Regions from separate parts of the Streptomyces sp. NPDC012508 genome, predicted to be linked through region 2. Evidence: riboswitches for the same ligand, from Rfam matches in the RefSeq annotation. Region 2 holds a riboswitch; the other holds the start of a gene.
The links. Region 2 has a riboswitch for glycine ahead of gcvP (aminomethyl-transferring glycine dehydrogenase). Riboswitches for the same ligand answer to the same signal wherever they lie in the genome.
Positions count from the first base shown of each region.

Region 1: another riboswitch for glycine. It lies ahead of gcvT (glycine cleavage system aminomethyltransferase GcvT); the one in region 2 lies ahead of gcvP (aminomethyl-transferring glycine dehydrogenase).

Region 1 is NZ_JBIBEO010000007.1:255,741-259,138, reverse strand. It holds gene ACFY8U_RS24750 (enhanced serine sensitivity protein SseB) at 1-593, opposite strand, end outside; gene ACFY8U_RS24745 (AAA family ATPase) at 685-1,356, opposite strand; glycine riboswitch at 1,497-1,599, shown strand; gene gcvT (glycine cleavage system aminomethyltransferase GcvT) at 1,760-2,887, shown strand; gene gcvH (glycine cleavage system protein GcvH) at 2,965-3,345, shown strand; gene glyA (serine hydroxymethyltransferase) at 3,367-3,398, shown strand, end outside.
Region 2 is NZ_JBIBEO010000010.1:418,768-422,165, reverse strand. It holds gene ACFY8U_RS32035 (DNA polymerase IV) at 1-361, shown strand, start outside; gene ACFY8U_RS32030 (PRC-barrel domain-containing protein) at 443-811, opposite strand; glycine riboswitch at 926-1,024, shown strand; gene gcvP (aminomethyl-transferring glycine dehydrogenase) at 1,204-3,398, shown strand, end outside.

The sequences.
Region 1 (3,398 bases), on a different contig from region 2:
TTCCGGTCGACACCCTCCCAGGCGACGAGCTCGACGCCGACGAAGAGGGCGGGTTCGGTGCCCTCGACGCTGGCCAGGGCGCGCCGGGCGGAGACGACGACGCCGGTGGCCTCGAACTCGGCGGCCGCGGCGGAGAGGAAGTCGACCGGGTCGTCCTGCCAGTCGGGCTCGAAGAGCCGGACCCGGCCGCCGCTCGCGGGGCCGTCCAGCGGCGTGCGCCCGACGCGGCAGAGCTCGGCCACGGCGGGCGGCGGCAGCGGCGCGCCGACGGTGCCACCGGGGTTGACGGCGATGCCGAGCTGCGGGGGCAGACCGCGGGCGAAGTCACGGGCGGGCGCGACGGTGAAGGACATATGGCTGCCGACGCAGGCCAGGAACTGCTGTTCGGAGCTGAAGACGGGGACGTACGGGAGTCCGTCGATCTCCATCGTGGGCAGGTCGAGGTCCCGGCTCTCGGGGCTGCCGCCGTTGGGCAGCGGCACCCAGACGGCGCTCCGGCCGAGCACCTCCACGAGCCGGCCCCCGGCGGAGGCGTTGCCGAGCGAGGCCGCGAGGACCTCTTCGAGCTCGTTGCCCGGCCACGTAACGTCCACGGTTCCCGTTTCCCCTTCTCGCGCGCCCTGGTCACGACGCCCTCGGGGCAGAACCCTAACGCCGCCCTGATGCCGTCGTGGCCAAAAGTACTCAGTGCGCGGTACGGAACGCGATCGTCCGCAGAGCTCCCGCCGCGTCCCGGTCGAGCAGCGTCGCCGAGGCGCAGCCGCGGGGCAGCCGGCCGGACTCGACGGAGCCGATCATCCGGCCGACGGCCCGGCGGTGGCGGGCGAAGGCGTACCCGGAGACTCCGCGGCCGCGCTCGCGCTGTCCCGCGCGGGCCGTGTCGGGGGTGACGTCGAGCAGGATCAGGTGCAGGGCGTGGCCGCGGCGGCCGGCCTCGCGGGCCAGCCAGTTCCGCACCCAGGACTGCGTGCCGCAGTCGTGGACGACGACGCTCCGCCCGGATCGCAGCGCCCGCCACAGCCCGGCGTAGTGGGCGATCCGGGCCAGCGGGCGGTAGACCGTGTACGGCAGGAAGCCGGGCAGGCGGGCCTCCCAGCGCTCGCGGGCATCCTGGGAGTCGATGCCCAGGCCCTGGGCCGCGCGCCGCATCAGCGTCGACTTGCCGCTTCCGGGCAGCCCGGAGACCACCACGAGGTCCCCGGCGGCGAAGGCGAGCGTCCGCGGCCCTCGGCCGCCGCGCTCGCGCAGGTCCCGCAGCAGGGGCGCGGCGGAGCGGCGCCTCCGTGTCCTGGCGCGGGCGCGCTGGGCCGGTATGCCCGTGCCCGTCGCGTATGCGCCGCTGTGCTGGAACGTCATCTTTTCTCCCCCTGTCGGGTCCCGGAGACCCCCTGCCCACAAAGTGTAAAGAAGGGGTAATCAGTCACAAGCGATTTGCCGATCGGACACCGCGTGCAATGATGTGCGCGCCAAGCGCACACAACCTCATACCGGCCGCTCGAATCCGCGCGGGAGAGTCCCGGAACCACCACGGTGGGCCCCGGGCGCCGAAGGAGCAAGACCCTCCCTTGAATCTCTCAGGCCCCGTACCGCGTGGATGAGGCAGATCTGAAAAGCGGGACGCCCCCCGGCGTTCCCACCCAAGGTGCAAGCCGACCTCTCGGAGACGAGATGCCCTCGGTGAACCTCTCAGGTTCCATGACAGATGGGGAGGACGTCCTCGCCCGTCATGTTTTCCGCCCTTGGGACCCGGGAGCCACCCATGAGCACGTCTGCCCCCCGTCTGACCGCCCTCGATGCGCTGCATCGCTCCCTGGGCGCGACCATGACCGATTTCGCCGGCTGGGACATGCCGCTGCGCTACGCCAGCGAGCGTGACGAGCACAACGCCGTCCGCACCAAGGCGGGCCTCTTCGACCTCTCCCACATGGGCGAGATCACCGTCACCGGCCCGCAGGCCGTCGAGCTCCTCGACTTCGCCCTGGTGGGCAACATCTCCACGGTCGGTGTGGGCCGCGCCCGCTACACGATGATCTGCCAGGAGGACGGCGGCATCCTCGACGACCTGATCGTGTACCGGCTCCAGGAGCAGGAGTACATGGTCGTCGCCAACGCCTCCAACGCGCAGATCGTCCTCGACGCGCTGACCGGGCGCGCGGCGGGCTTCGACGCCGAGGTGCGCGACGACCGTGACGCGTACGCGCTGCTCGCCGTCCAGGGCCCGGAGTCCCCCGGCATCCTGAAGTCGCTCACCGACGCCGACCTGGACGGTCTGAAGTACTACGCCGGCCTCCCGGGCACGGTCGCCGGGGTCCCCGCGCTGATCGCCCGTACCGGCTACACCGGCGAGGACGGCTTCGAGCTCTTCCTGAAGCCCGAGCACGCCGAGGGCGTCTGGAAGGCGCTGACCGAGGCGGGAGCCCCGGTCGGCCTGATCCCCTGCGGCCTGTCCTGCCGTGACACGCTCCGCCTGGAGGCGGGCATGCCGCTGTACGGGCACGAGCTGACGACCTCGCTCACCCCCTTCGACGCGGGCCTCGGCCGGGTCGTGAAGTTCGAGAAGACGACCAACGAGGGCCGCTTCGTCGGCCGCGAGGCGCTCGAGAAGGCCGCCGAGCGCGCAGAGACCGCCCCGCCGCGCAAGCTGGTCGGCCTGATCGCCGAGGGCCGCCGTGTCCCGCGCGCCGGCTTCTCCGTCGTCGCGGACGGCGAGGTCATCGGCGAGGTCACCTCCGGTGCCCCGTCGCCCACCCTCGGAAAGCCGATCGCCATGGCGTACGTGGACGCGGCGCACGCCGAGCCCGGCACGCAGGGTGTAGGTGTGGACATCCGCGGCACCCACGAGCCGTACGAGGTCGTGGCGCTGCCGTTCTACAAGCGCCAGAAGTGACGCATCCGTCTCGCTCCGCGTCTCAGCCCGCAAGACCCACGTTCATCAGCACTCCCTCGATCCAGGAGAATCAGGTCATGAGCAACCCCCAGCAGCTGCGCTACACCAAGGAGCACGAGTGGCTGTCGGCCGCCGAGGACGGCGTCGCGACGGTCGGCATCACGGAGTTCGCGGCCAACGCGCTCGGTGACGTCGTCTACGCCCAGCTCCCGGAGGTCGGTGACACGGTGACCGCGGGCGAGACCTGCGGCGAGCTGGAGTCGACCAAGTCCGTCAGCGACCTGTACTCCCCGGTCACCGGTGAGGTCGTGGCGGCCAACCAGGACGTGGTGGACGACCCGTCGCTGGTGAACACCGCTCCGTTCGAGGGTGGCTGGCTGTTCAAGGTGCGCGTCACCGGAGAGCCGGACGACCTGCTGACCGCCGACGCGTACGCCGAGTTCTCCGCCGGGAACTGAGACCCCTTAGGGATCGAATTCATGTCTGTGCTGAACACCCCTCTCCACGAGCT
Region 2 (3,398 bases):
GGACTACACGCAGGAGGATCTGTTCGCCCAGGCGGCGGAGGCGGCTGAGGACGCGGGGAGCCCGGGTGGCAGTGGCGGGGGCGGGGCGGCGGAGGAGGTGCCGGCGGCCGAGGCCGTACCCGAGCCGGAGGAACCGCCGGCCGCCGAGCGGAGATGGGCGCCCGGGAACGACGTACGGCATGCCGTGTACGGGGCAGGGTGGGTGCAGGGGAGCGGGGTCGGGCGCGTCACCGTGCGCTTCGAGGAGCCCCAGTCACCGCCCGGGCGGGTGCGGACGTTTCTGGTGGACGATCCGGAGCTGGAGCCGGGGGAGCCGCTGCCGCTGGTGAGGGGTGCGGAAGGCGAGGCGGCGGTCGCCTAGCGGGGTGCGCCCGGCCTTCGGCCGGGCTTGTCGTTCCGTGCGGGTCCTCCCGTGAGTGGTGCCGCGCCGTGGCCCCAGGCGTCAGGCGTCTTCCTGGCCCGCCAGGCGGCCGAAGTCGTGGTCCATCGAGGGCGGCGGCGGGAGCGCCAGGCTGTAGTGGCGGTAGAGCTGGAGCTCCTGCTCGGGGGAGAGGTGCCGGCCCACGCCGAAGTCCGGTGCGTCCTTGATCAGGGCGCGTTCGTACGGGACGTGGAGGCCGTCCTCGACCAGTTCGCTCGGCTCCAGAGGGACGAACGCGTCCCGGCTGAAGAGGCCCGTGCGGACCGCCGCCCATTCGGGGACCCCCGTCGCGTCGTCCAGGTACACCTCGTCCACGGTGCCGATCTTGTGTCCGTTCCGGTCGTACGCCTTGCGGCCGATCAGGCTGCGCGGATCGATGTCGGTCTGCACGGTCCCTCCAACTGGTCGCAACTGCTCTACAAAGACTACGAAAGTGCACATCTGGGATGTCGGCCACTTGAGCGATGAGTCCGGGAACCGCGCTGGTAGGCTGGCTGTGGCTGTCGACACCGTGCGGGAGAGTCCTCCGAAGAAACCTTTCGGAGGCGCCGAAGGAGCAAATCCTCCCCGGAATCTCTCAGGCACCTGTACCGCACGGGCGAGGTCACTCTGGAAAGCAGAGCGGAAGTCCGACGGCATTCGCTCTCACCGACGGTGAAAACCGGCGAGCCACTTCGGCATGCCGGTGAAGCTCTCAGGTTGAGATGACAGAGGGGGAGGCCGTCCGGGCACCCGCGCCGTGGTGCCCCTCGCAGGTCGTGACGACCAGGAGGCCTCCGTACATGACCGCCCACCGCACTCCGCTCTCCGAGCTCGAACAGGGCATCCCGTTCGAGCAGCGGCACATCGGGCCCGACGCCGAAGCACGGGCCAAGATGCTCGCGCAGGTCGGCTACGGCTCCCTCGACGAGCTCACGGCCGCCGCCGTGCCGGACGTGATCAAGAACGCCGAGGCGCTCGGCCTGCCCGCCGCCCGCACCGAGGCCGAGGTCCTCGCGGAGCTGCGTGAGCTCGCCGACCGCAACCAGGTCCTCGCCCCGATGATCGGGCTCGGGTACTACGGGACGTTCACGCCTCCCGTGATCCTCCGCAACGTCATGGAGAACCCCGCCTGGTACACGGCGTACACGCCCTACCAGCCGGAGATCTCGCAGGGCCGCCTCGAGGCGCTGCTCAACTTCCAGACGATGGTCGCCGACCTCACCGGTCTGCCCACCTCCGGCGCCTCCCTCCTCGACGAGGGCACCGCGGCCGCCGAGGCCATGGCGCTCTCCCGCCGTGTGGGCAAGGTCAAGAACGGCGTCTTCCTCATCGACGCCGACGCGCTGCCGCAGACCATCGCGGTCATCGAGACCCGCGCCGAGCCGACCGGTGTCGAGGTCGTCGTCGCGGACCTGTCCGAGGGCATCCCCGCCGAGGTCGCCGAGCGCGGTGTCTTCGGCGTGCTGATCCAGTACCCCGGCGCCTCCGGTGCCGTCCGTGACATCAAGCCGCTCATCGACGCGGCCCACGAGCTCGGCGCCGTCGTCACCGTCGCCGCCGACCTGCTCGCGCTGACCCTGCTCACCTCGCCCGGCTCGCTCGGCGCCGACATCGCCGTCGGAACGACGCAGAGGTTCGGCGTGCCCATGGGGTTCGGCGGTCCGCACGCCGGCTACATGGCCGTCCAGGACAAGCACGCCCGCTCGCTGCCCGGCCGCCTCGTCGGCGTCTCCGTCGACGCCGACGGCAACCGGGCGTACCGGCTGGCCCTCCAGACCCGCGAGCAGCACATCCGCCGCGAGAAGGCCACCAGCAACATCTGCACCGCGCAGGTGCTGCTCGCCGTCATGGCCGGCATGTACGCCGTCTACCACGGCCCCGACGGCCTCAAGGGCATCGCCCAGCGCACCCACCGGTACGCCACGATCCTCGCCGCGGGCCTGAAGGCCGGTGGCGTCGACGTCGTCCACGGAGCGTTCTTCGACACCGTCACCGTGCGCGTGCCGGGCAAGGCCGCCGAGGCCGTCGCCGCCGCCCGTGAGGCCGGCGTCAACCTGTACCTCGTGGACGCCGACCACGTGTCGGCCTCCTGCGACGAGACCACCGGCCGGGCCCAGCTCGACGCCGTGTGGAGCGCCTTCGGTGTCGCCGCCGACATCGAGGCCCTGGACGCCGCCACCGAGGACGCGCTGCCCGCCGGGGTGCTGCGCTCCGACGCGTACCTGACCCACCCGGTCTTCCACGCGCACCGCTCCGAGACGTCGATGCTGCGCTACCTGCGCAAGCTCGCCGACCGCGACTACGCGCTCGACCGCGGCATGATCCCGCTCGGCTCCTGCACCATGAAGCTGAACGCGACCACCGAGATGGAGCCGGTGACCTGGCCGGAGTTCGGCCAGATCCACCCCTTCGCCCCGGTCGAGCAGGCGCAGGGCTACCTCACGCTCATCACCGAGCTGGAGGAGCGCCTCGCCGAGGTCACCGGCTACGACAAGGTGTCGATCCAGCCCAACGCCGGTTCGCAGGGCGAGCTGGCCGGTCTGCTGGCCGTCCGCGCCTACCACCGCGCCAACGGCGACGAGCAGCGCACCGTCTGCCTCATCCCGTCCTCCGCGCACGGCACCAACGCCGCCTCCGCGGTGATGGCCGGCATGAAGGTCGTGGTCGTCAAGACCGCCGACGACGGCGAGGTCGACGTCGCGGACCTGCGCGCCAAGATCGAGCAGTACCGCGACGAGCTGTCCGTGCTGATGATCACCTACCCGTCCACGCACGGTGTGTTCGAGGAGCACGTCGCCGACATCTGCGCCGAGGTGCACGAGGCCGGCGGTCAGGTGTACGTCGACGGCGCCAACCTCAACGCGCTGGTGGGTCTGGCCAAGCCGGGCAAGTTCGGCGGCGACGTCTCGCACCTGAACCTGCACAAGACCTTCTGCATCCCGCACGGCGGCGGCGGCCCGGGCGTCGGTCCGGTCGGTGTCCGCGCGCACCTCGC